4 regions of the Fictibacillus sp. S7 genome follow, and region 3 is predicted to be linked to each of the others. Evidence: riboswitches for the same ligand, from Rfam matches in the RefSeq annotation. Region 3 holds a riboswitch; each other region holds the start of a gene.
What was found. Region 3 has a riboswitch for S-adenosylmethionine ahead of mtnK (S-methyl-5-thioribose kinase). Riboswitches for the same ligand answer to the same signal wherever they lie in the genome.
Positions count from the first base shown of each region.

Region 1: it holds a riboswitch for S-adenosylmethionine, as region 3 does, so the genes downstream of both, metK (methionine adenosyltransferase) here and mtnK (S-methyl-5-thioribose kinase) in region 3, are expected to answer to the same signal.
Region 2: it holds a riboswitch for S-adenosylmethionine, as region 3 does, so the genes downstream of both, DMO16_RS10820 (homoserine dehydrogenase) here and mtnK (S-methyl-5-thioribose kinase) in region 3, are expected to answer to the same signal.
Region 4: it holds a riboswitch for S-adenosylmethionine, as region 3 does, so the genes downstream of both, DMO16_RS13515 (methionine ABC transporter ATP-binding protein) here and mtnK (S-methyl-5-thioribose kinase) in region 3, are expected to answer to the same signal.

Region 1 is NZ_QJKL01000001.1:4,628,303-4,636,208, forward strand. It holds gene pckA (phosphoenolpyruvate carboxykinase (ATP)) at 61-1,644, opposite strand; SAM riboswitch class I at 1,916-2,034, shown strand; gene metK (methionine adenosyltransferase) at 2,215-3,414, shown strand; gene DMO16_RS24515 (hypothetical protein) at 3,461-3,613, opposite strand; gene DMO16_RS23520 (phosphatase PAP2 family protein) at 3,631-4,182, opposite strand; gene DMO16_RS23525 (manganese catalase family protein) at 4,314-4,883, opposite strand; gene DMO16_RS23530 (spore coat protein CotJB) at 4,908-5,171, opposite strand; gene DMO16_RS23535 (spore coat associated protein CotJA) at 5,177-5,389, opposite strand; gene DMO16_RS23540 (VOC family protein) at 5,572-5,973, shown strand; gene DMO16_RS23545 (gamma carbonic anhydrase family protein) at 5,946-6,464, opposite strand; gene DMO16_RS23550 (alpha/beta hydrolase) at 6,568-7,347, shown strand; gene DMO16_RS23555 (tetraprenyl-beta-curcumene synthase family protein) at 7,380-7,906, shown strand, end outside.
Region 2 is NZ_QJKL01000001.1:2,110,364-2,118,269, forward strand. It holds gene DMO16_RS10795 (DMT family transporter) at 1-355, shown strand, start outside; gene DMO16_RS10800 (MFS transporter) at 426-1,622, shown strand; gene DMO16_RS10805 (M14 family metallopeptidase) at 1,661-4,051, opposite strand; gene DMO16_RS10810 (glutathione peroxidase) at 4,294-4,776, shown strand; gene yjcZ (sporulation protein YjcZ) at 4,984-5,166, shown strand; gene DMO16_RS10820 (homoserine dehydrogenase) at 5,223-6,458, opposite strand; SAM riboswitch class I at 6,557-6,664, opposite strand; SAM riboswitch class I at 6,760-6,869, opposite strand; gene DMO16_RS10825 (HPr family phosphocarrier protein) at 7,103-7,354, opposite strand; gene DMO16_RS10830 (GNAT family N-acetyltransferase) at 7,517-7,873, opposite strand.
Region 3 is NZ_QJKL01000001.1:1,466,056-1,473,961, forward strand. It holds gene DMO16_RS07450 (pyridoxal phosphate-dependent aminotransferase) at 1-77, opposite strand, end outside; gene DMO16_RS07455 (carbon-nitrogen family hydrolase) at 176-961, shown strand; SAM riboswitch class I at 1,065-1,218, shown strand; gene mtnK (S-methyl-5-thioribose kinase) at 1,298-2,509, shown strand; gene mtnA (S-methyl-5-thioribose-1-phosphate isomerase) at 2,515-3,561, shown strand; gene DMO16_RS07470 (DUF1516 family protein) at 3,627-3,989, opposite strand; gene DMO16_RS07475 (ornithine--oxo-acid transaminase) at 4,137-5,330, shown strand; gene DMO16_RS07480 (SDR family oxidoreductase) at 5,544-6,332, opposite strand; gene DMO16_RS07485 (NAD-dependent succinate-semialdehyde dehydrogenase) at 6,369-7,793, opposite strand; gene DMO16_RS07490 (fumarylacetoacetate hydrolase family protein) at 7,862-7,906, opposite strand, start outside.
Region 4 is NZ_QJKL01000001.1:2,622,848-2,630,753, reverse strand. It holds gene DMO16_RS13535 (RbsD/FucU family protein) at 1-225, shown strand, start outside; gene DMO16_RS13530 (hypothetical protein) at 295-546, shown strand; gene DMO16_RS13525 (malate:quinone oxidoreductase) at 680-2,209, opposite strand; gene DMO16_RS25440 (immunity protein YezG family protein) at 2,687-2,968, shown strand; SAM riboswitch class I at 3,129-3,233, shown strand; gene DMO16_RS13515 (methionine ABC transporter ATP-binding protein) at 3,313-4,326, shown strand; gene DMO16_RS13510 (methionine ABC transporter permease) at 4,316-4,981, shown strand; gene DMO16_RS13505 (MetQ/NlpA family ABC transporter substrate-binding protein) at 5,004-5,831, shown strand; gene DMO16_RS13500 (SagB family peptide dehydrogenase) at 6,000-7,511, opposite strand; gene DMO16_RS13495 (TOMM precursor leader peptide-binding protein) at 7,534-7,906, opposite strand, start outside.

The sequences.
Region 1 (7,906 bases), 3.2 Mb from region 3:
TTTTTTTGGAAAATAAAAACCGCTCCCTTAAAGGAAGCGGTACAATTGGATATATTCTTATTAGACGAGCGGGCCTGCACCTTTAATTTCAGCAGGAACATTATTGAACTTTGAAAAATTATCATTGAACTGAGCAGCAAGCTCTTTGGCTTTCAGGTCATATTCTTCCGGGGTGCTCCATGTTTTCTTTGGCTGGAGCACCTGATCAGGAACACCTGGGCAGTGAATCGGGATGTTTAATCCAAAGATCGGGTCGGTTACTGTTTCCACAGATTTTAACTCACCCTGAAGCGCTGCCTGGACCATGGCTCTTGTATAGGAAAGGTTCATGCGCTTACCTGCGCCGTATGCCCCTCCGGACCAGCCGGTGTTCACAAGGTAAACTTCTACTTCATGGTGATCGATTTTTTCGCCGAGCATTTCTGCATAAACCGTTGCCTCAAGCGGCAGGAATGGAGCACCAAAGCAAGTGGAGAAGGTGGCCTGAGGAGACGTAATTCCACGCTCTGTGCCAGCAAGCTTACTTGTGTACCCGGACAGGAAGTGGTACATTGCCTGTTCCTTCGTCAGTTTGCTGATCGGAGGCAATACTCCGAATGCATCAGCTGTCAGAAATATGATGGTGTTCGGGTGTCCGGCAACACTTGGCTGTATGATGTTTGGAATCGCCTGAATCGGATAAGCTGCTCTTGTATTTTCGGTCAATGAGCCGTCATCATAGTTTCCTTCACGTGTCAAATCATCCAGGACGACGTTTTCGAGAACGCTTCCAAATCGGATAGCATCCCAGATTTGCGGCTCTTTTTCCTGAGAGAGGTTGATGGTTTTGGCATAGCATCCGCCTTCGATATTAAAGACGCCTGTATTGGCCCAGCCGTGTTCATCATCTCCGATCAGCGAGCGGTGAGGATCAGCGGAAAGAGTCGTTTTACCGGTTCCGGATAAGCCGAAGAAAAGGGCGACATCGCCTTCCTGTCCGACATTTGCCGAGCAGTGCATGGAAAGTATCCCTTTTTCGGGAAGGATATAGTTCATAACTGAAAAGATCGATTTTTTGATTTCACCGGCATATTCTGTGCCGCCGATCAAAACAATCCTTCTCTCAAATGATATAATAATGAAAGTTTCTGAATTTGTGCCGTCTACCTCAGGATCAGCCTGGAACCCGGGAGCGGAGACCACGGTAAATTCCGCATCCAGTCCCTTTAGCTCTTGAGCTGTAGGGCGGATAAACATTTGCCGGGCGAACAGATTATGCCAGGCGAATTCGTTCACGACCTGAATGGGTAGGCGATAAGCATGATCAGCGCCAGCAAAGCCTTTAAACACAAAAAGTTCTTCTTGCTGGCCTAAGTAATGAAGTACTTTTTTGTAAAGCTTATCAAACTTTTCTTCATTAAAAGGCTTATTGATTTTGCCCCAGTCTATTTTTCCGCTTGAACTGGCTTCGTCCACGAAAAACTTGTCTTCTGGAGAGCGTCCAGTGTATTTTCCAGTTGTGGCTCTGAGAGCACCTGTCGAAGATAAAATCGCTTCGTTGCGGAGCAGTGCTTTTTCAACAAGCATAGGTACTGGGAGATTTTCATGAGTAGCTGCGCTGTTTAGAATATCATCTAAAGTCGTCGTTGAATCAACCGTATTCATGTTCGCAAAACCGTCCTTTTAAAGAATATATTAATCACCGTCAACATGACTAAATTTGAAATTAGTATAGCACATTAAAATAAATAATGTATACTATTTTATTTAACATTTTACGATTTGGTTCGAAAATCAGGCATTATCCTCTGATCAGCACTGGCAAACATTATTATCAGACATAGTGACGCTGAAAATTTCTATCTGGATGAGGGAGGGATGCCATTTCAAGTTGACAGGTTTGTCGAACTGCGCTATTATATTTCGGGAACGGCTACTCTTATTCCGAGTAGGTGGAGGGACAGGCCCTATGAAACCCAGCAACCGACACTTCGTGCCAAAAAATGAAGTGAAAAGGTGCTAACCTGCAAGGTGAACAAGCCTTGAAAATAAGAGGTGAAGGCGTAGATATAAGACCTTTTCCCTCGTGTATGATGATTTAGGGAAAGGCTTTTTTTATGTCTCAAAATGGTTTGAACCTGAATATTTTACAAAAACAAAGTATCCATATAGGAATGAGTACCGTATCTTATAAAAATATTGCTCTATGCGTTAAATAGAGAAGGAGGATCTCAATTGTCTAAAAGTCGTCGTCTTTTTACATCTGAATCAGTTACAGAAGGGCATCCGGACAAAATTTGTGACCAAATTTCCGATGCGATCCTGGATGAAATCCTGGCTAACGATCCAAATGCCCGTGTAGCTTGTGAAACTTCCGTAACAACCGGACTTGTGCTGGTTGCAGGGGAAATTACTACATCCACATATGTTGATATTCCGAAAGTGGTTCGGGAAACCATCAAAGAAATCGGTTACGACCGCGCGAAATATGGTTTTGACTCCGAAACGTGTGCGGTTCTGACATCCATCGATGAGCAGTCTGCTGATATCGCGATGGGGGTTGACCAGGCGCTTGAAGCTCGTGAAGGTTCGATGACGGATGAAGAAATTGAAGCAATCGGTGCTGGTGACCAGGGTCTTATGTTTGGCTATGCCAACAACGAAACACCTGAACTCATGCCGCTTCCGATTTCATTGGCACATCGCTTGTCCCGCCGACTGGCTGAAGTGCGCAAAACGGAAGAAGTGCCTTACCTTCGTCCAGATGGTAAAACTCAAGTAACGGTTGAATATGATGAGGATGACAAGCCGGTTCGTATTGATACGATTGTCATTTCAACTCAGCATCACCCTGAAATTTCACTTGAACAAATTCAGGCGGATATTAAAGAACAAGTAATCAAGCCTGTTGTACCTGCAGAATTGATTGACGAAAATACAAAGTACTTCATCAACCCGACAGGCCGTTTTGTAATTGGCGGACCACAAGGGGACGCCGGTTTGACTGGCCGTAAGATTATTGTTGATACGTATGGCGGATATGCCCGTCACGGTGGCGGAGCATTCTCCGGGAAAGACGCGACCAAAGTAGACCGTTCTGCAGCATATGCAGCACGTTATGTTGCGAAAAACATTGTTGCATCCGGTCTTGCTGACAAAGTTGAAGTTCAGCTTGCCTACGCTATTGGTGTAGCTCAGCCTGTATCCATTGCTGTAAACACGTTTGAAACAGGAAAAGTTTCTGAAGAGGTATTGGTTGATCTTGTGCGCAAGAACTTTGACCTTCGCCCGGCAGGAATCATCAAAATGCTCGATCTTCGCCGTCCGATTTACAAGCAGACAGCTGCTTATGGACATTTCGGCCGTACAGACGTTGAGCTTCCTTGGGAAAAAACAGATAAAGCAGAAGCACTTAAAGAACAAGCAAACGCATAATAAAAAAGCCGGTCTTCCATTGGGATTCCCACTGGAAGGGCCGGCTTTATTTTTTGAGCGGCAGATCAGGAGGCTTATGCTCCAGGGATTTTATGAATACAGGAAATTTGAGGATTGTTGGCAGATTGAATCCTGACTGGAAAGTGGGATTTATTTCTTTTACAATCATCAAATCGTGTTCCTGTAGCGCTTTTTTCATGTAACCCCTCCTGAACATTATAAATGGTTGGTAACGAGATAAGAATTAACCAAGAAAACGGAAAAGATTCCTGAACTGATTCCCAGCATCATGCCTGCGAGGACATCTGTGGGATAATGCAAGCCAAGGTACATCCGGGAGATTCCGACAGAGAAGCCCAGCGGAACAAGAATCCAGAGCAGACCGGGGTGGATCAGGGACAACGGGATAATGACGGAGAAGACCGCTGTTGTATGCCCGGACGGAAAGGAATGGTCTTTCAGCGGATGACTGAAGGTTTTTGTACCCGGTATCATGAGGTATGGGCGCTTGCGGGGATAGCATTTCTTGGAGATGGCCACAGGGATATGGCTGAGTACGAGAGACAGGAAACCTGCGGCAGCAAATATTCTTGCATTATCAGGTGCAAAGAGCAGTACGAGAAGAGTGGTAATGATCGTGGCAGTTGCACCTCCAAAGTGGGTAATGGCGTTAAAGTACTTGTCCAACAAACGATGCTGCAGCCTGCTGTTTACCCATTTGAATAACCTGCATTCTTTTTCATAAATCCACCCGGTCACTCTCGCCATAAACATCCTCCTGTCTTAATGCTGATTTCTCCTTAAGCATACAAGTGGATGTTTGTCCCGATTTTAAGGAAGTATGAAGAGTTTGTAAAAATAAAAAACCACTGATGAATCAGCGGTTTTAAGAAAGACTGTCAAAAAACGGTTTTTCGGTCGCGTTCTTCTTTCAGAATTTCCACAGCCTCCCGGAACCTCATGGAATGGATAATTTCACGTTCCCTCAAGAAACGGAGACCGTCATTGAGATCCGGATCGTCCGACATGTCAATCAGCCACTGATAGGTGGCGCGTGCCTTTTCTTCAGCTGCTATGTCTTCATAAAGGTCTGCAATCGGATCTCCTTTGGCCTGAATGTAAGAGGCGGTCCATGGAACACCTGCTGCATTATGATAAAAAAGAGCACTGTCATGGTTCGCATAATGGGCATCCAGTCCGGCGTCACGCATCTGTTGAGGCGTGGCGTCTTTGGTAAGTTTTACAACCATTGTGGCAATCATTTCAAGGTGAGCAAATTCTTCTGTGCCTATATCGGTCAACAGCCCGATGACCTTATCGGGAATGCTGTACCGCTGATTCAAGTAACGCAGAGCCGCCGCAAGCTCTCCATCGGCTCCGCCGTATTGTTCAATCAAAAATTTAGCGAGTCTCGGATTACAGGTGCTGACTCTAACCGGGTACTGAAGTTTTTTTTCATAAATCCACATGGTCACCCTCCAATAAAATTACATTTACACTTGCCACGGCCAAGGCCCTTTGTTCCAGTCCCATGGTGTACCTGAATAGCTGTTTCCGTACTGCTGCATGGGACCATATTGGGATTCAATGGCTTTTTTCAGTTTTTTTCGCTCCCGTGCATAATGATTAAACTGATTAATGCTTGCGGTGTCATTTGGATGGGTATCAAGGTACAGCGTTAATTCTACCAGAACAAAATCCACAGCCTGCAATTCTTCCAGGAGTCTGTAATAGTCGGCAGGAAGGCTATTTTCCATATGCATTAACTCCTCCGATCATAAGGGTTTTCATAATAATCGTAGAACGCCGGCCAAAGGGTTCCTTTCTGTAATGCTTCCCTTGGGGAAAACTGCGGCAGGTTCGGCGGCTGGAACGTCATATACAGTTGCGGTGGAGTGCGGTAGTACTTTTTGCCGATGGGAGGACAAGGGTCAAACGGACTGTGGTAAGGGGTATAGGATTTTATCGGTTTCAATAATTTCACCTCCAAAAAAAGGGCTCTTACTACTTTATTGAACAAGAGTAGGAAATATGACTTTAAGGTAAACGCGGCTTCTGGGGTTTATCCATTTAAATAGGAAATCATCTTGTGGTATGATTTATCCAGAACATGCAATATGTACGGAAAAAATTTTGGGATGAATGGAAGGGGAAGCCATGTACGAAGGAATCCATCACGTTTCACTAGTGGTAACTGATTTGAAGAAAGCGTTGTATTTTTATGAAGGCATATTGGGGTTCAAAGCAGACAAAGAGCGCCCGCAGTTTGGTTTTCCGGGCGTATGGTACAATTTTGGCGCAACTCAGCTTCATTTGATCGTAAACCCGCAGGGAAAAGCATTAAGAGGAACGGATGACCTGGATAGCAGGGATGGCCATTTTGCCATACGGGTGACCGATATTCCGGGGTTATTGAAAAAACTGGATCACTTCAAGGTGCCATATCATAATAAACCCGAGAATAAGACTCCATGGCACCAGGTATATGTATGTGATCCGGACGGCAACTTAATCGAGTTTAACGGCGATCGTCAATCGGATTCGGAAAGCGACTTGTAATACTGCCCTTTTTCCTGATATTCACGGCGAATGCGGTTCATATCGGCGATGTCGTCAGCATTTAATTCCCGAATCACTTTGGCTGGACGGCCAAACGCCAGGGAATTTGGCGGTATCTTTTTTCCTGGGGGAACGAGGCTGCCGGCTCCGATAAATGCGCCTTCGCCAATTTCAGCACCATCAAGGACCAGTGAGCCCATTCCGATCAGCGCATTTTTCCGGATGAGACTGCTATGTAAAATAACACTGTGTCCAACCGTCACTCCATCTTCAAGGATCAGGGGGCGGTTGGGGCTTTGGTGAAGAACCGAGTTATCCTGAACATTTACGCCATTGCCGATAATCGTGGGGGAAACATCTCCGCGTATGACAGTGTTAAACCAGATGGAACTGTTTTCTCCGATGGTCACATCGCCGGTAATGGTTACATAATCTGCAATATAGGCGCTTTTTGCAATGACTGGATTTTTTCCATTGTAAGGGTAAATCAAACGTATCACATCCTGTTTTCAAATAAAATCGGGTTTTTAAACTGTTTTTAGCTTTTCATTCTATTCTATCAAAGGATAATTATTTCGAGAAGGGGATGCTGTTATGTGGAAGTGGGAAACTAAGGATGTAGTAAAAGGTGCCGTTATCATAGTCCATGGCGCGGGGGAATATCACGGCCGCTATGAATGGCTGATTCAGCAGTTTAACGCCGCAGGCTTTCATGTCTTAATGGGAGACCTTCCCGGACAGGGAACGACCACCCGCCGCCGCGGGCACATTGATTCTTTTGATGAATATATTCTCACGATAGAAGAATGGATTACAGAAGCTGAGCTGTATTCCCTTCCTGTATTCCTTTTTGGCCACAGCATGGGAGGACTTGCCGCTATCCGTGCGGCAACGGAGAGGAACTTTACCTTAAAAGGCATCATTCTTTCATCACCATGCCTGGGGCTTGCGAGTCCACCAAAGAAGGGAATTGAAACACTTTCCAGGGTCCTGAACACAGTGGCTCCTTCCATCAAATTTTCTGCCAATCTGGATCCTGTCAACAAAACAAGAAATGAACAGGTTCTTCGGCGGGATGCTTCTGATCCGCTGCTGGTGGAGAAGGTGTCGGTAAGATGGTACCGTGAGCTTGTAAGCGCCATGAAAAAGGCTCATCAGGAGACGGACCGCTTTCCGAACGTGCCGCTTTTGGTCATACAGGGAGGAGACGACCGGATTGTGGATAAACGTGCGGTCCGCAGCTGGTTTAACCGGCTTGAACTCCATGATAAAATGTATAAAGAATACCCGGGCTTGTATCATGAAGTGCTGAACGAGCCGGAACGGGATGATGTTTTTAAATTTATGAAATCGTATTTAAATCTTTATTTTTGATTTTGGATGATTGCAAGGGGTGGAAAATTGAAATGAGTGTACCGAATCAACCTTGGGCATTAATGTATCGCATCTATCGCAATGTTCTGCCCGATGTAGCACTTTTTTTAGAGAAATGGCGGGAAAAGGCAGAGACCATCCCCAATGACGAACTTAGAAAACAGGCTCTGATGAGCATTGATACAAAGGAATTCCATTGCCAGGGAGGAGCCATACTGGCTCTTCTGGCAGGTGAACAGCGGCAAAAGGTTATTGAATTTGTGGTAGCCTATCAGACAATCAGCGACTATTTGGATAATCTCTGTGACCGAAGCACTTCACTTGATCCCAAGGATTTTGAAGCGCTGCATGAATCAATGATTCATGCGCTGACACCGGGGGCTGAAAGGAAAAATTACTATCGTATGAGAGAAGACCAAAATGATGGGGATTACCTTTGGAGCCTGGTACAAACGTGCCAGCGCATTCTTTCGGAAATTCCGCATTATTCTTCCATCGCGGATTCACTGCTTGATCTCGCACATTATTATTGTGATTTGCAAATACATAAGCATGTGAT
Region 2 (7,906 bases), 640 kb from region 3:
GTTTATTTCAGCTGTCCTTGTGTTTGCTTTGTATAACGAGGCAGCCGGCATTCCCATGACTGGATATGGTGGCCACGACTGGCTCATCTTCTGTTTGCTGGCCATTATCCCAACTGTATTCGGGCATGTTCTGTTCAACTGGCTGATGAATTATGTGAGTGCAACCACCATTTCCGTCAATATCCTTGGTGAACCTGTGGGGGCAAGCATCCTGGCTTATTTCATGCTGAATGAAAGCATCTCCCTTTTTCAGGGAGCCGGCGGTTTTCTGGTTTGCACCGGCTTGTACCTTTTCTTAAAAACAAGCAGGGTTCCCGATCACATAAAAGAAGCCTCTGTTCCTCAAAATGTATAGGCAGTAAGTTGATTAAAAGAAACAAAAGAGGTACGTTAATAGAGTTAATAAAAGATCAGAGAAAAGATGGATGATCTCATCAGGGGGGATTCTGAGATTGGAAAATAAAAAAGCGTTGCCAATCTTATTTTTAGTGATGTTTTTAGTAATGGTTGGATTCGGGATCATTATTCCTGTCCTTCCTTTTTTTGCGGAAAAGGTCGGAGCAAGTCCTGCTCAGCTCGGCTTTTTGATGGCTGTATATTCTTTGATGCAACTGTTGTTTGCCCCGGTATGGGGCAGGATTTCCGACCGGATTGGACGAAAGCCGGTTATGCTGATCGGGATTGCAGGATTGGCTGTTTCTTTCTTTTTAATGGCTGTCTCCAGCCAGCTTTGGATGCTTTTTGCGGCCCGCATTGCCGGAGGACTTCTGTCTTCAGCGAATATGCCGACAACGATGGCCTACGTGGCCGATATTACAACCCCTGAAAACCGGGGGAAAGGCATGGGCATCGTCGGTGCTGCCGTTGGCCTTGGGTTCATTTTCGGACCGGCTATTGGCGGTATTTTTTCCGAGTCCAGTCTGAACACTCCCTTTTATCTTGCCGGAGCTTCTTCGCTCATTACGTTCTTTCTGGTTCTTTTTGTATTAAAGGAATCACTTCCGAAAGACATGAGAACAACCGGAAATGTAAAAGGCGCATCCAGGTGGGAAGCGTTCAAGGGCGAGGTTTCGATTCTCTTTGTTCTGCAGCTGTTTATTTCACTTTCTTTATCAGGGCTCGAAGCGACCTTTGCTTATTTCGCCGCAAAGAAAGCGGGACTTGATACGAATCACCTTGGATACATCTTCATGATCATGGGGTTTGCCGGCGCTCTTGTGCAAGGGGGACTTGTTGGCCGTTTAACCAAAAAGTATGGAGAAGGAAAAGTCATTCAGGGGGGAATTGTTCTCTCCGCAGTCGGATTCGGCTTAATTCTTCTTGTCCACAGCTTCACGACTGCTGCTATTTTCCTTTCCATTTTCGGAATTGGCAATGGCGTCATTCGGCCAAGTGTATCGGCCCTTCTGACAAAAACCTCCACCTCGGGGCACGGCAGTGTTACCGGCCTGCTGTCTTCCTTCGATTCACTCGGGCGGATTATCGGTCCCCCCCTTGGAGGCTGGCTGTTTGCCAAAGCCGCAGGGCTGCCTTATATCTCAGGTATCGTGTTATCAATCATTGCCCTGGTTCTTTACCAGGTCTATCGGGCCCGGGCTGAACGTTTTTCAGAAGCAGGTTAAAAAGGCAGTGCACTTGTCGTGCACTGCCTTTTCCCTTGCTATTTGACTTTCACCGTTTCGGAGCGGTAGTTATCTTTTTTCCCCTCAGGTTTATAATGATTTTCGATATTGCCGCTCGCATCTACGGCAAACCATTTCACCGTTGCCGTCTGCTCAAGAACCGGTTTTTCTGCACCTTCACGAATACCGCTGATTTTTATTTTTTTGGATGAGAAAGTCGGCCGCTTGTTATTGGTCGTATAGTAAATCGTTGCGGGTTCAGACGTCGAAAATTCAAGCGTTGCATTTTCCATACTGCGCTTCACGTGGAGCTTGGAAGTTGGCGCTTTTTTGTCATGCTCGTAATCATAGGCAACATCCAGCATTCCGATCAGGCCGTTGGCAAATTCCATTGCCTCTTCATGTCCTTCCTCAAAAGGCGGCTGAAATCCCACGGGCTCCCATTTTCTCTCCTGGGCGTTCCATAAATCGGCGCCCACCTCAAAATCCCATGCATAAATGCGATTGTTATACCACAGGGCATCTGCCGAGTTTCCAGCTGCAGAATACAACACATCCGGTACAGGACCCGTGCGTCCTGGCAAAATGGTCGTTCCGCGATACTCCTTTATTTGCTGCAGAATCCGCTCCGACGCGCTCCAGAAGAAGGCTTCCTGTCCGGCAGTCGGACGCGGCAATGTTTCCCTCCCAAGAGCTTTGTACGCTCCCGGAGGCCACATGAAATAGCCGCCGTAGCTGTGGACATTCATGGCAAACTTCACATTCGGATTTTCATCGGCCAGCCAGATCAAATTTTTGGCTTCGGGTTCTGACTGCTCTGTAGGTCCTCCGTAAACCGAGCTTTGACAATCTGTCGAAGAGCCAAGATACCCATCATACACCGAACCGGTTCCGTGATTGCGGTTCAGGTCGACACCCCATGTATTGCGGAGAGCCGGGTCCGATTTCTCGGGGCCGCAATGATTGGTCATGTTCTTTCGTTGCCAGTTATAATCATAAAAAGAATAGGTGGCTCCATCCGGGTTGACAGAAGGGACGATAAAAATATCAAGGTTATTCAGCAACTTGCGTGTCGCTTTGTCTGTACTGTAGTTTCTGAGCAATCTTTCCGCCGTTTCCACGGATACGAGCGGTGTCACCCACTCACGGGCATGCTCCTGTGAATAAAGGAGAACGCCGGCTTTCGAGCCATCCCGATGTTTTCCGATCCGAATTGCTTTCATTGTATGCGGTTCGCGCGAAATCGACTCCGGCGCTTTTAAGCCATCCGTGAGCTTCAATTTTTCCGTTGAGGCTACAAGACCTTCTCCACTGCTGCCTCTAAAGGAGGTGGCGGTAACGAGACTTCCTGCCTCTGCGTTAATTTTTTGAATCACGTCTTTTGCTTTACTCGAACTTTGTCCGGCGGGATCAGTCGCCAGTTTGACAACAATCGTGTTTTCCTTTGTATCAATGGACAGCGGAAGATTTGCGCCCTCCTGCTTTACTGCCTGGAGGCTGATGCTGTTTCCGCCTTCATGGCCCCACTTTTTCGAGGTAATGACGACAGCCGAAGCGGGATTCGCCTGATCTCCAATTATTGTCTGTGCCTTTCTGCGGTAACCATTGGTCTCATATGGCAGCTCCACAATTTCCGCAATACTGGAAAATTGCTTTGCCAGCTTGTTGATCCGCTGATCGAGCTCGGTTGGGGTCATATAATGGTCTGTAAAATCCGATACATAATGTTTACCTGGAGTTGGTTTTTTGCCACCGATCCAGTCAGTCACTTTTGCTTCCATGATGCCGCCAAGACTGCTCGTAATGTTAACGGTTGAAGGACGGGTGTCCACTGGCAGCAGCATCGAATGATACATATAGACATCCGCGTCCTCTATTCGTTCAAGCGCTGCTGTTCCACCTGATCCAGGTGCCGTATTCTTTCCTTTGTCCCATGTTGCGGTAAGTACGGTTGAGTTGAGAGAGCCTGCATCCGTCTTCGCCTCGACATACAGGAATTTGCCGCCCTGGCTTGTAAAATAGTTGGCTCGTAAAATGGTAACCTTGTCCTTGGCTGCTGCCAGGTCTTTTTCCTGCTGAACCGTAAATTGGCGCTCCTGCCTCAAGGTTTGAATTTCATGCTGGGTGGAAATAACATCCGTCTTGTACCCTCTTAATTGCAAAATTTCCATCTCTTCTTTGGTCAGGATAGCGTCAGCTTCCATTCCCTGGCCTGCATGCTGGTCAAGGTTTTCCGTAAGATCAATTCCATAGCTTAGTAGTTTGTCCAGGTCCGCACGGTTCTTCAGATGGATTTTTACCACCATGGCTTCATTCTTTGCCGTTGTGGAAGGGCTGGCCGCATGGACGGTAGCTAGCTGCAAAGGCAGCAGAATGGCAGCAGCCATCGACACAGCTATGAGCTTTTTCTTTGTCTTTCGACTTTTCAATTTTATCGCCTCCAATAATCGACTGTTATGCAAAATATGTAAGTTAGTTACAGTATAAAGTGAATTGAAGGAATATTTTGTCTTTTATTGTTTGTTGACCATAAAATGATTCCATGTAACTAAATAGCAACCCTGGTCCCATGCTATTAGTCCCTGAAAAAGAAAGCGTTTTATTTTCTTTTCGGCCATAAAACTACTACACTATTACTATGAATGTTAATACGTACATACGGGAGGATGCTATGTCTGTTTACGAATATCATGCGAAGACAATCATGGGCGAGGAAAAATCACTTCAGGAGTATGAAGGTAAGGTATTGGTTATCGTCAATACAGCCAGTAAGTGCGGATTTACTCCGCAATATAAGGAACTTCAGGCGCTTTACGATGAATTCAAAGATCAGGGTCTTGAGATCCTGGGGTTCCCATGCAACCAGTTTGCTGGCCAGGAACCTGGAAATGAAGAGGAAATCCAGGAATTTTGCCAGTTGAATTACGGAGTGACCTTCCCGATGTTTGCCAAGGTGGATGTAAAAGGCGATCATGCACACCCTCTCTTTACCTACTTAACCAGTGAAGCACCCGGGATTTTAGGATCAAAGGCAATTAAATGGAACTTCACCAAATTCCTGGTGAACAAACAAGGAGCAGTCGTATCCCGCCATTCTCCTCAAACCTCACCGAAGGATATGAAAAAAGAAATAGAAGCACTGCTCGCGCAGTAATCTGCACGCACGCTTTTGGTTTCCCCTAAAGTGTGCGTTTTTCATTGCACGGTAATTAGGCTTGCCAACAAGGCAAACGTCCAGACCGAGTGATGCCTCCTACATATACTGTATCGAGAATGTTGGAATTGGATATTAAAGGAGGAATTTTAAATGTATGCAAACTCACCGATTAATGCACCAATTAACGCTCCGTTAAACGTACCTGTGTCAACGGCTTCTTATGGGTATGGTTATGGCGGCGGATGCGGCGGTTACGGCGGTTACGGTTATGGCGGCGGAAGAGGATTTGCGATCATCATCGTATTGTTCATCCTCTTGATCATCATCGGCTGTTCATGCTGGTCCGGTCACGGCCACGGCGGCTGTGAAAGCAGCAGCAGCTGCTAATCGTTCAAGCAGCAAAAAAGATCCAGGCGGTTGTCCGCCTGGATCTTTTTATTTTTTTATAATAGAACTTCCTCAGCAACCTCGCTTGCAGCCGAGAGTCTCACAGGATAAATGCTGGTGAAATGCAATGTGCTTACAGGCAAATCTCCAGCGTACAGGAACGCGATGAGAGAGGAATCCGGCAGGGAAACCGTATCAAGTACTGCTCCTTGAAGCTGCAGTGCAGAAATTGTATCTCCCGAAATGTGTTCTTTTTCACCAAACAAAAGATAGGTTGTTCCCTCTTTGGACTGTTTCTTATGAACGACTTCAGATACGGCCGGTTTGTCCTGATAAACGCTGCCCGTCTCATACAGGGATAAAAAATCTTCCACGATGGCACTTGCTGTTGCTTCAGCCCCTGCACCTGGTCCCTGTAAGGTTAAACAGCCAAGAAGATCCGTCTGAATACGGACCGCATTGTCCACTCCTTCCACTCCATAAAGCGGATGTTCACTGTCTACCAACACCGGTTTCACCTTCAGCTCGAGACTGTCATCCAGGAGCACCAGATGTTTTAGGCGCAGTCCAAGCTGTTCTGCGAGCTGTATTTCCTCAAGACGCACATTTCCAATTCCCTTTACCTCGGCTTCCTCCCATAACGGCTGTTCACCATAAATCCACTTACTCAGCACCATGGCTTTATAAAAAGCATCCAGCCCTTCAATATCATTCGTCGGGTCAGGTTCTGCATATCCCTTTTGCTGGGCGAGTTCCAGAGCTTCCGGGAACGTAGATCCAGTTGTTCTCATGTGCGAGAGAATAAAATTGGACGTTCCATTCAATATTCCCTCCACGTGCTGTACTTTATTGATTCGCAAAAGCTCCCTCAGTGTCCTTAACACCGGGATGCCGCCGCCTACACTTGCTTCATATACAAAGCGTGCTCCTCTTGCTTTCGCAAGGCTTGTTAGCTCTTCTCCATGACGGGCAATCAGGTCTTTGTTGGCGGAAATTACATGGCACCCTGCTTCCAGTGACCGGGTAATGTACGTTTTGGCCGGTTCAATTCCCCCGATGGCTTCAATGACCACATCTGGCGCCTCTTTACCCAGAATTTTTTCAAACTCTGAGTATAATGGCGCTTTCTGAAAGTCGGACCTCGGTTTTGCCGGATTTTTAATCAATATTCCTGACAGACGGATCTTTTTTCCCAGCAACTGTTCAATCTCAGGTTTTCTTTTTAACAATGAGGAATATACCCCGGTTCCCACAGTTCCCAGTCCCAGCAATGCAATTTTAATTTCACTCAATGATATCTCTCCCTTTGTTTGATTGGATAAGCTTACCTCTCGAGAATAGCTCCGAAATGAAAAAAGCCCCCTTCCTAAGAAGAGGGCGTCACGGCCTCCTCTTATCATCCAGGATTTCTCCTGCAGGTAGTAGCACCTTTTCAGGCAATATGCCTGTAGGTTGCCGGGCTTCATAGGGCCTTTCCCTCCGCCGCTCTGGATAAGAGTACATATGAGATTGAAACATGTTATGTAGCAAATGACTTTTTTAGTACTAAAAAACTCCCTTATCGATGATAAGAGAGTTACATTCCGGTTTCATCTCTTATCGCTCAAAGTTGTACCTTTGAAGGACTTGGCACCTTTTCAGACAATCTGCCTGAAGGTTGCCGGGTTTCATCGGGCCTTTCCCTCCACCGCTCTGGATAAGCTTTTTTAAATTAGTCTTACTTTATCATGGAGGAAGAAGAGCGTCAACCGCTCCTGGACCTATTTTTCCGTTCAAGATAAAACATGATCAGCAGTGAAGGCACCAGAGCCATGATGAAGGATTTGGTGATTACCGTTCCACTGAAACTTTCACTCGCAGCGATATGAAAAGCAAAATCTGTAAAAGTGATGGCCAAAGCCATTAAAGGGTCCCAGGAATTTTCAGGCGCATAAGGCTACACTAATTTTCCTGCACAAATCTCACGTATTCCTTCAAGGGCATCCTGCTGATCCTGTCCTTGCGCTGTTATACAGCACAAGCCAGCCATGCCTGAGAGTTTACTCATGCTTAACATGCTTTTGGCATTCATCTGGCAGTTATCGAATTCGAAATAGATTTGACACTCTTCAAATTCGTTCGCTTTATGAACAAGCTTTGATATTGTTCTGGAATTCATTTTTTCCTGCAAAAAGCAGTATGTCTTCATACCTTTCCACTCCTATTCCTTTTCCCTGCCATTTTAACCCGCAATGATTAAGCACATATTAAGGCAGTTTAACTTTTTTTCATACCAATGAAGATATGCACGCCTGACCATCAATATGTGGAAAATTGGCAGTTTAGGAAAAAGGGAGGAGCATCAGAAGGGTTAAAATTGTTTTTCAAAAATATGTATTTTCCCCCCCTCGTTTTCTTTAATTTCGATTTCTCTGAAGCCCATTCCGCTCCAAAAGCTCAACGCAGGAGCATTACCCGTTAAGATTCCGAGCCGCAATACGTGGAGCTTCGTCTTTCTTAACTCATTTTCGCATTCCGTATAAAGCTTTTTTGCCAATCCCTGGTTTTGACAGGATTTGGCAACCATCAGGAAACCCAGCCACGGCTTGCCATCCTTCGGGTCCACTTTGCCTTTCCCGTAAAACAGCTCATTATAAAATGGATTGGAGTTCATAATCTCTAGTTCATCCATCACTTTCTCCAGCCCGCTCTGTTCCCATATCAGCATTCCCGCACCCCCTATTCTTCTTTCTAGCATACA
Region 3 (7,906 bases):
CTCACTTTTCCCACAAGCTTGGCAAAAAATTGTTCAGGCAGGCGTTTTAACGCATCTGCTTGCTGGAAACGTTTCACATTCACACATCCTGTCATTCGTAATTTTCTTGAAATTCTAATCCAATATGTTATACGCTTATTGAAAATCTGTCAAAACGTTTTAATGGGGGATACGCATGAAACTGAATGTAGCACTGATCCAAATGGACATCCAGCTCGGATTGCCGGAAGAGAATATTAAGAAAGCCGTACAAAGAATTGAAGAAGCCTCAAAACAAAACGCAGATATCGTCGTACTGCCGGAACTCTGGACGACCGGCTATGATTTGGAGCGTCTTGTTGAAATTGGAGACGCCAACGGGGATAATCTGAAAAAGCTGATGAGCGGTTTAGCACGGCAGCACCGCATCAATATCGTTGCCGGCTCTGTTGCCAATAAAACAGACAATGGCATTTTTAACACACTTTACGCCTTTAATCGCGAGGGTGAGCAGATTGGAGAGTACAGCAAACTGCATTTGATTCGCCTTATGCAGGAAGAGAAGTTCATTGCCCCCGGTTCCACCAAGGGGAATTTTATGCTGGAGAACATTCCGGCTGCAGGAGTCATCTGTTATGACATCCGTTTTCCGGAATGGATCCGCGCCCATGTTCTCGATGGTGCCTCCCTTCTGTTCGTGCCGGCCGAATGGCCTGCCCAAAGGCTCTCTCACTGGCGAAATCTCTTAATTACGAGAGCCATTGAAAACCAATGCTTTGTGATCGCATGCAACAGAATCGGCCGGGATAACAATAACGCCTTTGCCGGCCACTCGATCATCATCGATCCGTGGGGAGACGTCATCGCTGAAGCAGATGGTGAAAATGAAACCATTTTATTTGCCGAGATCGAGACGGATCTCGTTGATGAAGTCAGAAGCAGAATCCCCATTTTTGAGGACCGCAGACCCGAACACTATTAATCTTCTTGAAAATTGCAATTGACAGCTTCCTTTGAAAGCTGTATGATAGCCATTGTAAATTATTATTGCATTCTGTGTTTTCTAACAACTTAATGATGAATGTCTCTTATCAAGAGCAGGTGGAGGGAATTTGGCCCGATGAAACCCAGCAACCGACCGTAATACCATTGTGAAATGGGGCGTCTTTATTTGAAGCCTGGACTTCCAGTATGGCACGGTGCTAATTCCAGCAAAGCTTAAGCTTTGCAAGATAAGAGGCGTGGAAACTATACATCCAGGCCTCTTTTCTTCAAGAAAAGAGGCCTTTTTTACATTTATCCTTCGGAGGTAAACCCTATGGCAACGTCAACAAAACAAGCCTACACACCGCTCAATGAGCAAACCGTGATCGAACTATCCCAAAAACTCGGCCTGTTCAGTGATTACAGATCCATTGAGGTCAATGAGATCGGTGACGGCAATTTGAATCTTGTATTCCGGCTGGTCGAACCGTCTACCCAAAAATCGGTTATTATCAAGCAGGCGCTCCCTTATGCCAAAGTCGTTGGAGAGAGCTGGCCGCTTACCCTGGACAGGGCACGTATTGAAAGTGATTCACTGAAAAAATTTGCTGAGTTCGCGTCTGAACATGTTCCCCAAGTCCTTTATACCAACAACGACCTGGCCGTTACTGTCATGGAGGATCTGTCCTCTCATGTGATTCTGCGCAAAGGCTTGATTGATGGAGTAACCTACCCGAACCTGGCTCAACATATTGGAACTTTCATTGCGAAAAACCTGTTCTACACCAGTGATTTTTATTTACATCCGTTTGAGAAAAAAAGATTGGTCCAGCAGTTTACCAATCCTGAGCTATGCAAAATAACCGAAGATCTCGTGTTTACCGATCCATTTTATAATATTGAAACCAATGATTATCCTGCAGAACTGCAGGATGCCGTTTCAGAACTCTGGAATGATTCGGGCCTAAGAAACAAAGCGGCCCGGCTCAAACTTAAATTTTTGACACATGCCGAAGCATTGCTTCATGGAGATCTGCATTCAGGGAGTATTTTTGTAACAGAGGAATCCACCAAAATTATCGACTCTGAATTTGCCTACTACGGTCCACAAGGATTTGATATCGCTCACTTTTTTGCGAATATCGCAATGAACCATATCGCTCAGCGGGCTCATATCAAAGACGGAGAAAAACGGGCCGAATACCAGCTGTACCTTTCCGGCTTAATCAGAGACACATGGATTACCTTTACGGATACATACAAAGAACTCTGGAGAAACGAGGGTGTGGAGCTGGCAACCAAACTCCCGGGTTTTGAAGATGAAGTCCTGGAGAGCATATTTACAGATATGGTCGGTTTCGCGGGCTGTGAAGTCATCCGCCGGACCATTGGCCTGGCTCATGTTGCAGACCTGGATTCCATTGCTGATTTCGATGAACAAATCATCCTTAAAAAGAAGGCTCTTAAACTCGGTCGGGATTGGATCAAGAACAAACAACGAATAAAAAATATTGAAGAATTTATTACCAGCATCAGGAGTGTTTAATTTATATGAGTACAACAGAAACGCAAATTTCATCTTTACGCTATAAAGGGGATCACCTGCTTCTTTTGGATCAGCAGCAGCTGCCCCATCATACGGTTTATATTAATGTCACCACCATTGAACAGGTTTGGGACTGCATCAAAAAATTGAACGTGAGAGGTGCTCCGGCCATTGGAATTGCTGCCGCCTTTGGAATCGTTCTTTGGGCAAAAAGCCACACCTCCCTTTCTTTCGTTGAATTTAAAGAACAGTTGAACCGTCAAACCGCTTTTCTTTCGACATCCAGACCTACGGCTGTCAATTTATTTTGGGCACTTGACCGCATTACAGCTTCGGTTGCCAATGTCCGCGAGACGAAAGAGGCAGTTGAACGCATTGAACAGGAAGCCCTTCTGATTCAGAAGGAAGATGAGGAGATTTGCCGCAAAATCGGCGAGAACGGATTAACCCTGCTAAGCGACGGCGACCGCCTCATGACCCACTGCAACGCAGGCGGGATTGCAACGGCAAAATATGGTACGGCGCTCGCTCCTCTTTATTTGGCAAAAGAAAAGGGATGGAATCTCTCGGTATACGCCAATGAAACACGCCCCGTTTTCCAGGGAGCCCGATTAACCGCGTGGGAATTAAAACAGGCCGGAGTTGACGTTACGCTGATTACGGATAACATGGCTGCTCATACATTAAAAACAAAACAGGTCAGTGCTGTAATCGTTGGATGTGACCGGGTTGCTGCCAATGGAGATACAGCCAATAAAATCGGGACGTTCGGACTTGCACTCCAGGCAAAGGCGCTTGGCATTCCTTTTTATGTTGCCTCTCCCCTTTCAACGATCGACCTGCACACCCCGACTGGCGATGACATTCCGATTGAAGAACGTCCTGCAGAGGAAATCACCCATGTACAAGGTGTGCCTATTGCACCTAAAGGGGTAAAAGTTTTCAATCCAGCTTTTGATGTAACGCCTCACGAGTACATCACAGCCATTATTACGGAAAAAGGCATTGCCCGCGGGAATTATAAGAAAGCACTGGCGAAATTAAAAAAATAACCACATACAAAAAAGCTCGTACTCCTTCATGACAGTTCCTGGGGGTACGAACTTTTTCTTTTTTTTTAAAAATGCATTGGCAAAACTGAATATCCGTAATAAAAGACAAGGGCCAATGCCAAAATGAGCGTAATCCAGCGGGACTTTTTATCCTCATTTCGTTTTGCACCCAGCAGCATCACTTCAAACAAGCCGATAACTGCCAGACCCAGGATCCCTTTAATAATGAGCGGTCCCATATTTACCGCACCTGCCTGGATCCACTGATAGATAAGCATCCCACCAGAAAAGATGGTAGTTATGTACAGAAGACGGAGAATCATATGCAAAATGCGGGAAATTTTTTTATTTTTTCTTTTGTATAGGGTATAAGTCAGAAAAAATAAAACAAGCGCAGCCGCCCATGAAAAAACGTGGAAGTGTAACATATTTATTTCCTCCTGTGTATAATCCTTCACTTTACTATACCATGAAGCGTGCCGGCGCGCTTCACGAGCGGAAGTAAGGCTAGGAAGAAAGCCTTTTCATTGCTATAATGTAAAAGAATTCACAATACTAAGATTGGAGTGAGAGATATGATTAAAACAGAAAACATCATCTCCAAAACAGAACAATACGGGGCGAAGAATTATCACCCACTTCCAATTGTCATCTCCAAAGGCGAAGGCGTATGGGTTTATGATCCGGAAGGCAACAAATATATGGATATGCTGAGCGCATATTCAGCCGTGAACCAGGGGCACCGGCATCCGAAGATCATTCAGGCGTTAAAGGACCAGGCAGACCGCATCACCCTGACTTCACGTGCTTTTCATAATGACCAGCTTGGAAACTTTTATGAAAAAGTAACGAAACTCACAGGCAAAAATATGGTATTGCCGATGAACACAGGGGCAGAAGCAGTTGAAACCGCAATTAAAACGGTCCGCCGTTGGGCGTATGACGTGAAAGGTGTTCAAGCCAATCAGGCGGAAGTCATTGCTTGCGAAGGAAACTTCCACGGACGTACAATGACGGCCGTTTCCATGTCTTCTGATGAAGAGTACAAACGAGGATTTGGTCCGATGCTGCCAGGAATCAAGTTGATTCCTTACGGTGACCTCGAAGCGTTGAAGCAAGCCATCACACCGAATACGGCTGCTTTTATTTTGGAACCCATTCAGGGAGAAGCCGGCATTGTCATTCCTCCTGAAGGCTTCCTGAAACAAGCTCGTGAGCTTTGCCGGGAAAACAATGTCCTTTTTGTCGCGGATGAAATTCAATCTGGTTTGGGACGATCCGGAAAGCTGTTTGCCTGCGACTGGGAAGATGTTGTTCCTGACGTGTACATTCTCGGAAAAGCATTGGGCGGCGGGGTAATGCCAATTTCCTGCGTAGCTGCTGACAACGATATTCTTGGGGTGTTCAATCCAGGAAGCCATGGCTCCACATTTGGAGGCAACCCACTGGCTTCAGCGGTATCCATTGCCTCACTGGAGGTTATAGAAGAAGAAAACCTGGTGAGCCGTTCCCTTGAGCTCGGCGAGCACTTTTTGAATGAGTTAACGTCTATTAAGAATCCGAAGATTACCGAAGTACGTGGCCGAGGGTTATTTATTGGCGTGGAGCTGAGCGAGGCGGCCCGTCCATATTGTGAGAAGCTGAAAGAAGAAGGTCTTCTTTGCAAAGAAACCCATGAAAATGTCATCCGGTTTGCACCTCCTCTCATTATTTCTGAAGAGGACCTCAACTGGGCGATCGAACGTATCAAAAAAGTCTTGTCGGTATAAGTGTTATAGCAAACAGAAACAGGCTGGAAGTCATCCAGCCTGTTTTTTGTGGTTTAATCGGTGGGGAGTGAGTTGTCTGATTATTCAGTTATGTCCAATTATTTCTTTCCCCCCAATATCTTCACTTTTAGCTTAATAAATTTGAAACCTGCTGAATTCTCCATAAAAAGCTTCAGCTCTGCATCAAATTCGCAGTGCTGAAGCTCTTTTATTCTATAATGCCTTAACCATGCCGCCATCAATCAAAAAGGATTGTCCGGTGATGTACGTATTGGCCTCTGAACCCAAATAAACGATGGTCCTCGCAAATTCTTCCGGCGTTCCATACCGGCCAAGCGGAATGTTTTTCACCATTTCTTCCTTTACCTGTTCTTTGCTTATGGAACGCTGCTCGGCGATTTTACCATCCAGTTCCTGCAGACGGTCGGTTCCGATTCGTCCCGGCCCGATTGTATTGATCAGGATGCCGTCTTTACCCAGCTCCTGTGACAGGCTTTTGGATAACCCGCTGATCGCCGTTCTGAAGGTGTTGGATAGCGTCAATCCATCAATTGGCTGCTTGATGGATGAGGAAGCGATGTTGATGATACGGCCACTTCCATTTTTTCTCATGTGCGGCAGAACTTCACGCACCGTTCGGATGAGGCTTAACAAGGTGAGCTGAAAAGCGGATTCCCATTCCTCGTCATTAAAGGAATCGAAGTTGCCCGCAGGCGGACCTCCGGCATTATTCACCAATACATCAATGGTGCCAAACGCCTCCGCAGCCGCACTGACCAGACTGGTGATCTCCTCTTTTTTGGTGATATCACACCTCTTATATTCAACCCTGCTGCCTGTTTTTTCACTGATTTCCTCTGCTGTGGCCTTTAATGCTGCTTCATCACGACTTGTGATCATGACGTTTGCCCCTTCTTCTGCAAATCTCATGGCCGTTGCCTTCCCAAGCCCTTTGCTGGAAGCAAGAACCACTACCGCTTTATCTTTTAGCCCCAAATCCATCTCATTTTTCCCCCTTTGAATTTATATTTGCCAAAATCAGATGACGATGCTGACATATTTGGTTTCCAGATAGGCCTCCATGCCCTCTGTTCCACCTTCTCTTCCAATACCGCTTTCTTTCAGACCGCCGAATGGAGCCTGGGCAGCAGACGGAACACCGTCATTCCAGCCGATGACTCCGTAGTTCAATCCTTCCACCAAGTGTGTGCCTCGTGACATGCTTTCAGTATAAATATAAGCAGCGAGGCCGAACGGACTGCTGTTGGCAAGCTTGATGCCTTCTTCATCTGATGTAATTTTTTGCACCGGAATCACCGGTCCGAAGGTTTCCTCGTTCATGATGAGCATGTCATGATTCACATCTTTTAAAACGGTCGGTTCAAAGAAACACGCATTTCCTTCATCCTGCCCTTTGCCGCCAAGCAAGCATTCTGCCCCTTTTTCAACGGCATTGTCGACATGCTTTTTAATTTTTTCATAGCCGTCCCGATTGATAATAGGGCCGATATCAGTGCCCTCTTCCAATCCATTGCCGACCTTTAACCTGCTAGTTTCTTCAACCAGCTTTTTCGTAAACTCATCATATATTTTTTCGTGAACATACACACGGTTAATACAGATGCACGTTTGACCCGCATTTCGGAATTTGGAGGCAATGATCCCTTGCACCGTTTTCTCAAGATCGGCATCCTCAAGAACAATCGAAGGTGCATGTCCGCCAAGTTCCATGGACACGTTCTTAACCGTTTTCGCGCTTTGCTCAATGAGCATTTTTCCTACTTCTGTAGATCCGGTAAAGGTAATTTTCTTCACTATGTCGCTTTCCATCATTTCACCCGCAATGAGTGAAGATGAACCGGTAAGAAGGCTGACGACTCCCTTTGGAAATCCTGCTTCTTCACAGAGCTCCACCAGTTTGATGGCGGTAAGCGGTGTTTCCTTCGGCGGTTTAATGATAATCGGGCAACCGGCTGCAAGCGCAGGACCGAGTTTGCGAGTGATCATCGCAGCGGGAAAGTTCCATGGTGTGATCGCAGCAACAACGCCAACCGGCTGTTTCAAAACCTGCATCCGTTTATTTTCCGCAGACGCCGGGATGGTTCTGCCGTATACCCGCTTTCCTTCCTCTGCGAACCATTTAATAAAAGATGCGGCATACTGGACTTCACCAAGAGATTCCTTCATTGGTTTACCCATTTCCCTTGTCATGAGTTCCGCAATTTCCTCTTTTTGCTCAATCATCAAATCATATAGTTTATCCAGATAGGCGGCTCTGTCGTAAGCCGTTAATTTGGCCCACGGACCAAATGCCTCATGCGCACTTTCAATAGCTGCTCTCGTTTCTTCCTTTCCTGCAGAAGCTACCGTACCAACGAGATCACCATCCGCTGGATTCAGCACCTTGATCTTCTCCAGGTTATTACCTGTCCATTCTCCATTGATATATAACAACTTGTCCATGTTTTATGGCCTCCCTTGAACAAAGAATACCTATCTACTTTTCCTTTTACCGAGTGACTTAAAACATATCAAACCACATTATTGACGAGCGTTCCAATGCCTTCGACTGTAAT
Region 4 (7,906 bases), 1.2 Mb from region 3:
CCGGTTCTGTTGATGGATCCGGTGGAAGGTGACGACAAGAATCCGCAGATCTGGAAGGAATTCGAACGAGCCGTTCAAGCCACTAACGGGGACAAGGTGTCATTTGAAAAGCTTGAACGCCATCAGTTTTATGAAAGAAGCAAGGAAGCATATGCAGTTTTGGCGACTAGCGAACACGTTCCATATGCCAACATTATATTGAAAAAGGGTGTTTTGGATCAGTAAAATAATCGCTTAAAAAGAAAAACAGGTTCAGTATTTTTATGAGCCTCGGTTGATCTGGAACAAAGCCGCTTGAAAACGGCAAAGGAGATGGGGGTCACCCATACGATCAATCTGAGGGAAGACGATTTGGCTCAGAAGTTGAATGAATTTACCGCCGGTCGAGGTGTAGACCTGGCATTGAAACGGCGGGCAGCCCTAAATCCGTTCAGGGAACGATCGCTTCTGTCCGAAAAGGTGGAAGAGACTGCTGAGGCGTTTGAAAAAGCCATTCATGATAAAACGAATATACTCAAGATTATGATTTATTCGAGTGGAGAGTAATGAGAAAAGGACGCTGTCTGTAAGTGCAGCGCCTTCCTTATTTTTCATGCCCATCTATTTCGGCCGATATAAAAACCTCCAATCCCGAAGAGGGATCGAAGGTTCAATTGAGCTGCCAATTAAAAGTTTTCACTTAGTAGACTGTTTCTGTTGTTTTTTCGTCATTAAAGACGGGTTCTTTTTTTTTAAGACCGAGCGACTCGGCTGTGGACTGATGAATTTTTCTCAGCAGGTCAGGATTTTCCATCAAGGAAAGACCGTAGGACGGAATCATTTCTTTGATTTTCGGCTCCCACTCTTTCATGCGATCAGGGAAGCATTTGCTGATGATTTGAAGCATAACATGAACCGCTGTGGAAGCTCCCGGAGAAGCACCCAGTAATGCTGCGATGGTTCCGTTGGCTCCAGTAACCACTTCTGTACCGAACTGAAGGGTTCCTTTGCCGCCAGCTTCTGTATCTTTGATGACCTGCACACGCTGGCCGGCCACAACTAAATCCCAATCTTCAATTTTCGCGTTCGGGATGAATTCACGAAGCTCTTCCATACGCTGTTCTTTGGATAGCAGTACTTGCTGGATCAGGTATTTGGTCAATGACATTTCTTTTACACCTGCAGCCAGCATCGTTAAGATATTATCGGGTTTAACAGAAGTAATCAAATCGAACATGGAGCCGGTTTTTAAGAACTTTGGTGAGAAGCCGGCAAATGGTCCGAACAGCAGGGACTTTTTGTTATTGATAAATCGTGTATCCAGATGCGGTACGGACATCGGAGGAGCACCCACCTTGGCTTTTCCGTAAACTTTTGCGTGGTGCTGCTCAATGACTTTCGGATTGTTACATACCATGAAAATTCCGCTTACCGGGAATCCGCCAATATGCTTGCCTTCAGGAATACCGGATTTCTGAAGGAGATGAAGGCTTCCGCCGCCACCGCCGATAAAAACGAATTTTGCTTTATGGCGTTCCAAGGTACCGCTGTCATAATTCTTAATTTTCAGTTCCCAGGATCCGTCACTCGTACGCTTTAAATCATTAACACCATGTCCATAGAGAACATCAACATTCTTTGTTTTTAAATGATCAAAAAGGATACGGGTTAACGCACCAAAGTTAACATCCGTTCCGGAGTCAATTTTGGTAGCCGCAATCGGTTCGTCCATTTTACGGCCTTCAAGGATAAGTGGAATCCATTCCAGCAATTTCTCCGTATCTTCGGAAAATTCCATTCCTTGAAACAGTGGATTCTTTGACATCGCTTCAAACCGTTTCTTCAGGAACTTCACATTTTTCTCACCTTGCACTAAACTCATATGAGGCAGCGGCATGATAAATTCCTCAGGTTTTTGGATGAGCTTGCGATTTACCAGATGAGACCAGAACTGCATGGATACCTGAAACTGTTCATTTATGTTTATTGCTTTGCTAATATCAATGGATCCATCAGGCTTTTCAACCGTATAGTTAAGCTCGCACAGTGCCGCGTGTCCTGTTCCCGCATTGTTCCATTCATTGGAACTTTCCTCGCCTGGTTTTCCGAGCTTCTCAAACACTTTAATATTCCATTCCGGTACTAATTCTTTCAAGAGAGTTCCTAATGTCGCACTCATGATTCCGGCGCCAATTAAAATGACGTCTGTGTTAGTTTCTCTGTTGCTCATTTATACCAACCTTTTCGCCTAATATTTGCAGAAAAGTTGCAGTAGTCACACCAAGTCAAGGTGCAATCGAGTCACACACTTTCCTGTCTTAATGAAAACGATATCATCGCGGATTACAATAATTAATGGATTGAACTATCTCTATTATATGACAAATATCAATTATTTGAAAGCTGGTAGAAAGTGAGAAGCGCAAATAATTGCAGAAAAACCGATGATTTTTATCGATTTTTATAGGAAAGTCCGTTTCTATCGTAAAAAAACATTAAAATTTATCCAATTAAAGAGAGTTCCTTATTTTTTAGTAAGCTGGTGGGGTGTTTTATTGGGTGCCTATTTTTTACAATAAAGTTTGAACAGAAAGCATTAATAAGGAATAGCGAGGTATAATGGAAACGAAAACTATGGAGAATATTTATCATGACGCAGCCTGGCTTATAAACCAAATTATCCCAGAATTACGGGGAGACGGTATACATTTATGCTTTATTTTATTATGTTTCAAAAGAAAGCAATAAGCTTATTTATAGCCATAATATACCTAAATTATTTAATGTGGAACAGGACAATTATGATGAAATGTATCATAATCTGTATTTTCTCTTTGGTGATTTAAGATCTGAATTTATAAAGAATCAACAAGAAGTATGGACAAGTCTCACCTTTACAAAATTGACTCATAACCTCTATTTTCCTTTCAAGGATTATGACTACCATGGTTTAACTGGTGTTGAACCGAATGAACATCAAAAAAACTAACCGTTAACTTTTAATTTTCATTTTCATAAATGGTAATAAACTCTATCTTCGTATTTCTTAATGAAAGCGTTTAATCCCGACCATTCCACGCAGAATAGTATTGACAAGGATAAAAAAGAATTTTATGATTAAAAATGTTCTAATAATAATATAATAACTGTTCTTATCAAGAGAGACTGAGGGATTAGGCCCAATGACGTCCGGCAACCTCCATATGGAAAGGTGCCACTTCCTGCAGAATGAACTTCATTCTGAAAGATAAGGTGAGATTGAATGCATAATCAAAAGCCTCTTTCATGATGAAAGGGGCTTTTTTACATTGAAAGAAAAGAGGGGGCAATTTCTTGATCGAAGTCAACAACCTGGTAAAGGTGTATCGTTCAAAGAAGAAAGAAATCGTAGGGGTGAACAACGTTTCCCTTAATGTAAAAGAAGGGGAAATCTACGGCATTATCGGGTATAGCGGTGCTGGTAAAAGCTCACTTATCCGCTGTTTGAATTTGCTTGAAAAGCCAACATCGGGTCAAGTGAAAATTGATGGAGTCGACCTTACGACGCTGAAAGGTGATGGCCTGCGAAAAGCACGTTTAAAAATTGGGATGATCTTTCAGCATTTTCATCTAGTGAGCTCAAAAACGGTTTATGAAAATATTGCGTTTGCACTTAAAGCAGCAGGAAAGACGAAAGCTGAAGCAAATAAGCGTGTCTTGGAGCTTTTGGATCTGGTCGATCTGACTGATAAAAAAGACCAGTATCCGGCACAGTTGAGTGGTGGACAAAAACAAAGAGTAGGGATTGCCAGGGCACTTGCCAACAATCCAAAGGTGCTGTTATGCGATGAGGCGACCTCAGCACTAGATCCGAGTACAACCAAATCCATTCTCAATCTGTTAAAAGATATAAATAAAAAACTTGGACTGACCATCGTTCTGATAACGCATGAGATGGAAGTGGTGAAGGAGATTTGCCATAAAATCGCAGTTATGCAGAACGGGGAAGTGATCGAAGAGGGAGAGGTGTATGAGATTTTTTCCAATCCGAAAAAGCCGCTGACCCGGGATTTCATTAATAGTATCCTTCAGTTCGATCTTCCAGAGCAGCTGATTGAGAAAAGAAAGGGAACCATCATCAAGATCCAGTTTAAAGGTGAAATCGCTGAGGAGTCTGTCGTATCCGAGCTTTTCCAGCGGTATCAGGTGAAAGGAAACATCCTGCACGGCAAAATAGAATACATTCAGGATACACCTCTTGGCATTTTCATTATGGAATTGACAGGAGAAGCGTCCGAAGTAAAAAAGGCAATTGATTACATCACCAGCAAAACGAGAAGCCTGGAGGTGGTCCAGGATGCTGCTTGAATCGCTCGTCCAGCTTATGCCGGATATTAATAAGGCGTTTTTCGAGACTCTCTATATGGTGGGAATTTCGCTGCTTGTAGCAATTGTTCTCGGACTTCCGCTTGGTGTTTTGCTGTTTGTAACGGATAAAGGATTGTTTTTGGAGAATTCGGTGGTGAAAGGTGTTGCCGGATGGATCGTAAACTTGATTCGTTCCATTCCCTACATCATTCTTTTGGTGGCATTGCTTCCTCTAACGAATCTTCTTACCGGCACAACGATTGGTCCTACTGCGGCCTCTGTCTCTTTGTCGGTAGCAGCGATTCCTTTTTTTGCAAGAATGGTAGAAACGTCAATGAGAGAGATTGATAAGGGTGTCATAGAATCGGCTATTGCGGTGGGAGCCACTTCATGGATGATCATTAAGGATGTTCTTCTTCCGGAAGCCAAGCCTGGACTTGTTCAAGGGCTCACAATTACAACCATTAGTTTGGTCGGCTATTCTGCAATGGCCGGAATTGTTGGGGGCGGAGGTATTGGGGATCTGGCCATTCGATTTGGATACTATCGTTACGATAACACCGTTATGATTACCACAGTGGTGGTTTTGATTCTCCTTGTGCAGGTTATTCAGCTTGCGGGAGACTCTATCTCTAAAAAAGTAGATAAAAGATAATAATTAATAGGAGAGAGAAACTATGAAAAAGTATTTGTCTGCACTTATTTTACTGCTTGTGGTTGGCCTTTTGTCAGCTTGTGGATCTTCATCGAGTGGATCATCAGGCTCTGGTGATAAAAAGAATATTGCCATTGGCGCCACAGCCGGTCCATACAGCGACATGGTAACAAAAGCGATCAAGCCACAACTTGAGAAAAAGGGGTACAAAGTCAAAGTCGTAGAGTTTAGTGATTATGTACAGCCTAACCTGTCCTTATCCAAAGGATCCATTGATGCCAACTTGTTTCAACATAAGATCTATATGGAAAATTTCGCAAAAGAGAAGAACCTAAAACTGTCTGAGCTAATCAGTGTGCCAACCGCTCCAATGGGAGTATACTCTGAGAAATTTAAAAAAATAGAAGACATTAAGAATGGAAGCACCATTGCCATTGCCAATGATCCAGTAAACCTGGCAAGAACGCTGTTAATGTTCCAGGATGCCGGGCTTATTACCATCAAAAAAGATGTTAATCCATTAACGGCTTCTGAAAAAGATATACAAGACAACCCAAAGAAACTTCAGTTTAAGCCTTTGGAGGCTGCCCAATTGCCACGTGCAGTCGGAAGTGCGGATGTTTCCGCTGTACCGGGAAATTTTGCAATCGCAGCAAAAATGAATCTTCAGGATGCGCTATTCCTTGAGAACATGCCGGATCAATACCGAAATCGTGTGGTAGTGAATACGAAAGACGTGAAATCCCAGTTCGCTAAAGACATTAAAGCAGCGGTAGAGTCGAAAGAATTTGAACAAACAATGGATAAAGAATTTAAAGGCTTCGGCAAGCCGGAGTGGATGAAGAAGTAAATCTGAATAGAGTATTTTCATAAGAGTCGCTCCGGCGGCTCTTTGTTTTATATTCCAGGCTATCTATAGGGGGAGGGGATGGTGCGAAACCAGGGGACAGCTCGAATTACATGATGGGTGATAATAAATATACAAACGGCGGGGGATCCTAACCCGCCGTTTTATTCACTATAATGGTCCCTGTAATCTTGGCAGGGGACGTGAGCCCCCCACTGGCAGGAACAACAGGCTTGTTTTTTTCGTTTCCCTCAGTTTAAAGAGATCATCATAGGTATTCACATCAAACCCAAGGAGCGGATGTCCAGAGAGGTCCAACGCAGAAGCGGCGAGCAGCAAATGCTGGGACAAAATCCCGGCCTCCATGTGCTGGATGCGGTGGCCTCTGTATCCATAATTAGCTTGGTTATGGTCTCTTGCACCGGCAATGACAAAATGTAGTGGAACCTGGGCCAGGTTGACCGTGTCTGCCAGCAATCCATCCTGCAGCTCGGTGCGGAAATCACCTTCCTCAATAAGCGATAAATCATGGCTTGATTCATCGTAAGAATAAAATCCGTTCGGTAAACCTGCCACGCTGTATGCGTAGCAATACAGCGAAACATCCGATACATCCACATCATTTTGGTGAAAAGAGGCAGAGAAGGCTTCGTTTAGAAGAGCTGTTAATGTAGATTTACTTACCGTCTTCTGATAAAAGTCCAGCCCGGGAGAATGGCGTTTTTCACAGACAGAATAAAAGTCGTACGATAACCGCTCAGTTCGAGGAGGTTTTGGTATTTCGGTTTTCTCCCTTTTCCATGTTAACGAGTTCAGCAGGCAGGCTTCATTCATTTTTAGTATTACTGGGTATGGCCTGATTTCCCTTGATCGCACGTAATGACAATGGGAAAGTGGAGGCAGTTCGCTGGATAAGGAGGCGGCAGTGACCGATTCTTCAAGTTTCTCCTCTCTGGACCACTCCACCGCCGGATCAACGGAAAGAGGAAGTATCGCATATACACTTTCCTCTTGCCCGGATATCCCTAGAAGATGGTTAATGGCACGGTCAAGAAACTGATAATATACACGGCTTTGAAACCCGAGCCTCCTGCCCGTTTCCAGCAGCTGGCCGATCACAAATCCGGTGTCCAGTCCCTGCAGCCGGTAGGAAAAGTTATGGTATTTGAAAAAGTTTTTCCAGAAAAAAACCGAGAGAAAAACTGTGCCAAAGGCGGAAGAAACATCACAACGGCTCCCGAGAGCACGCTGGAGGTAGCTGTCAAAATTCCCTTCTCGCAAAGCGACCAATCGGTGATGTGCTGCATCATAGTGATAAATGCCATGTGGCAGGCCTTCCATTTTTAAATAAAGATACAGCTCGCTTGGATAAAGGGCGCCGCCCGAGGGGGCAAAGCGCCGGTAGGTGGTCCATTCTCCGGTCTGGTCATCAACCGGCAATGTCTGGCTGATCTGGGTAAGGCCGAATGTGAATTTTAAAAAGTGGCCGAGCTCTTCTAGGGATGGAATGGATGTTTTTTGCTCTTTGAAATGGAAAAGGGGAGAAATAGGCAGTTCTACTGACGGCAATTCCTGATACAGCTTATAGGGAAGGGGGGCGTCGTCCCAGTTCACCACCCAGTCCCCAGGCTTTACCCGGTCTGTCTCATAATGGAGTTTATATAAAAACTCATCGAGGTTCATAGTCTTCCTCCTTCGGGACGAATTATGGAAACGGATGGGGATAGGGGTTCAGGTCGCTGACGTTCAGCGGCTTTTTTGTATACCCGAGTTTCGCGGGTACGTTTAAAACACGGTCCAATCCTTTCAGGCGACTCAGATGATGGCCGAACGTCATGGGAATCATGCCAGGTATTATGACTTTGACACAATGAAGTCCGTTTCGTTTCAATTCCGGACTGGTTTGGTCCACGACAATAACTTCCATTTGAAGACGGCCAAATATGTTCAGGATATCCTTTAAATCGTCAAGCAAATCCGGCTGCTGGCGGGGCGGCGAGAATTCCTCGTCAAAGCGTCTTACGGCAGGTTGATCCAACAGGAACGACAGGCGTTCTTCTGTTTCCTTTAAGCCGTAC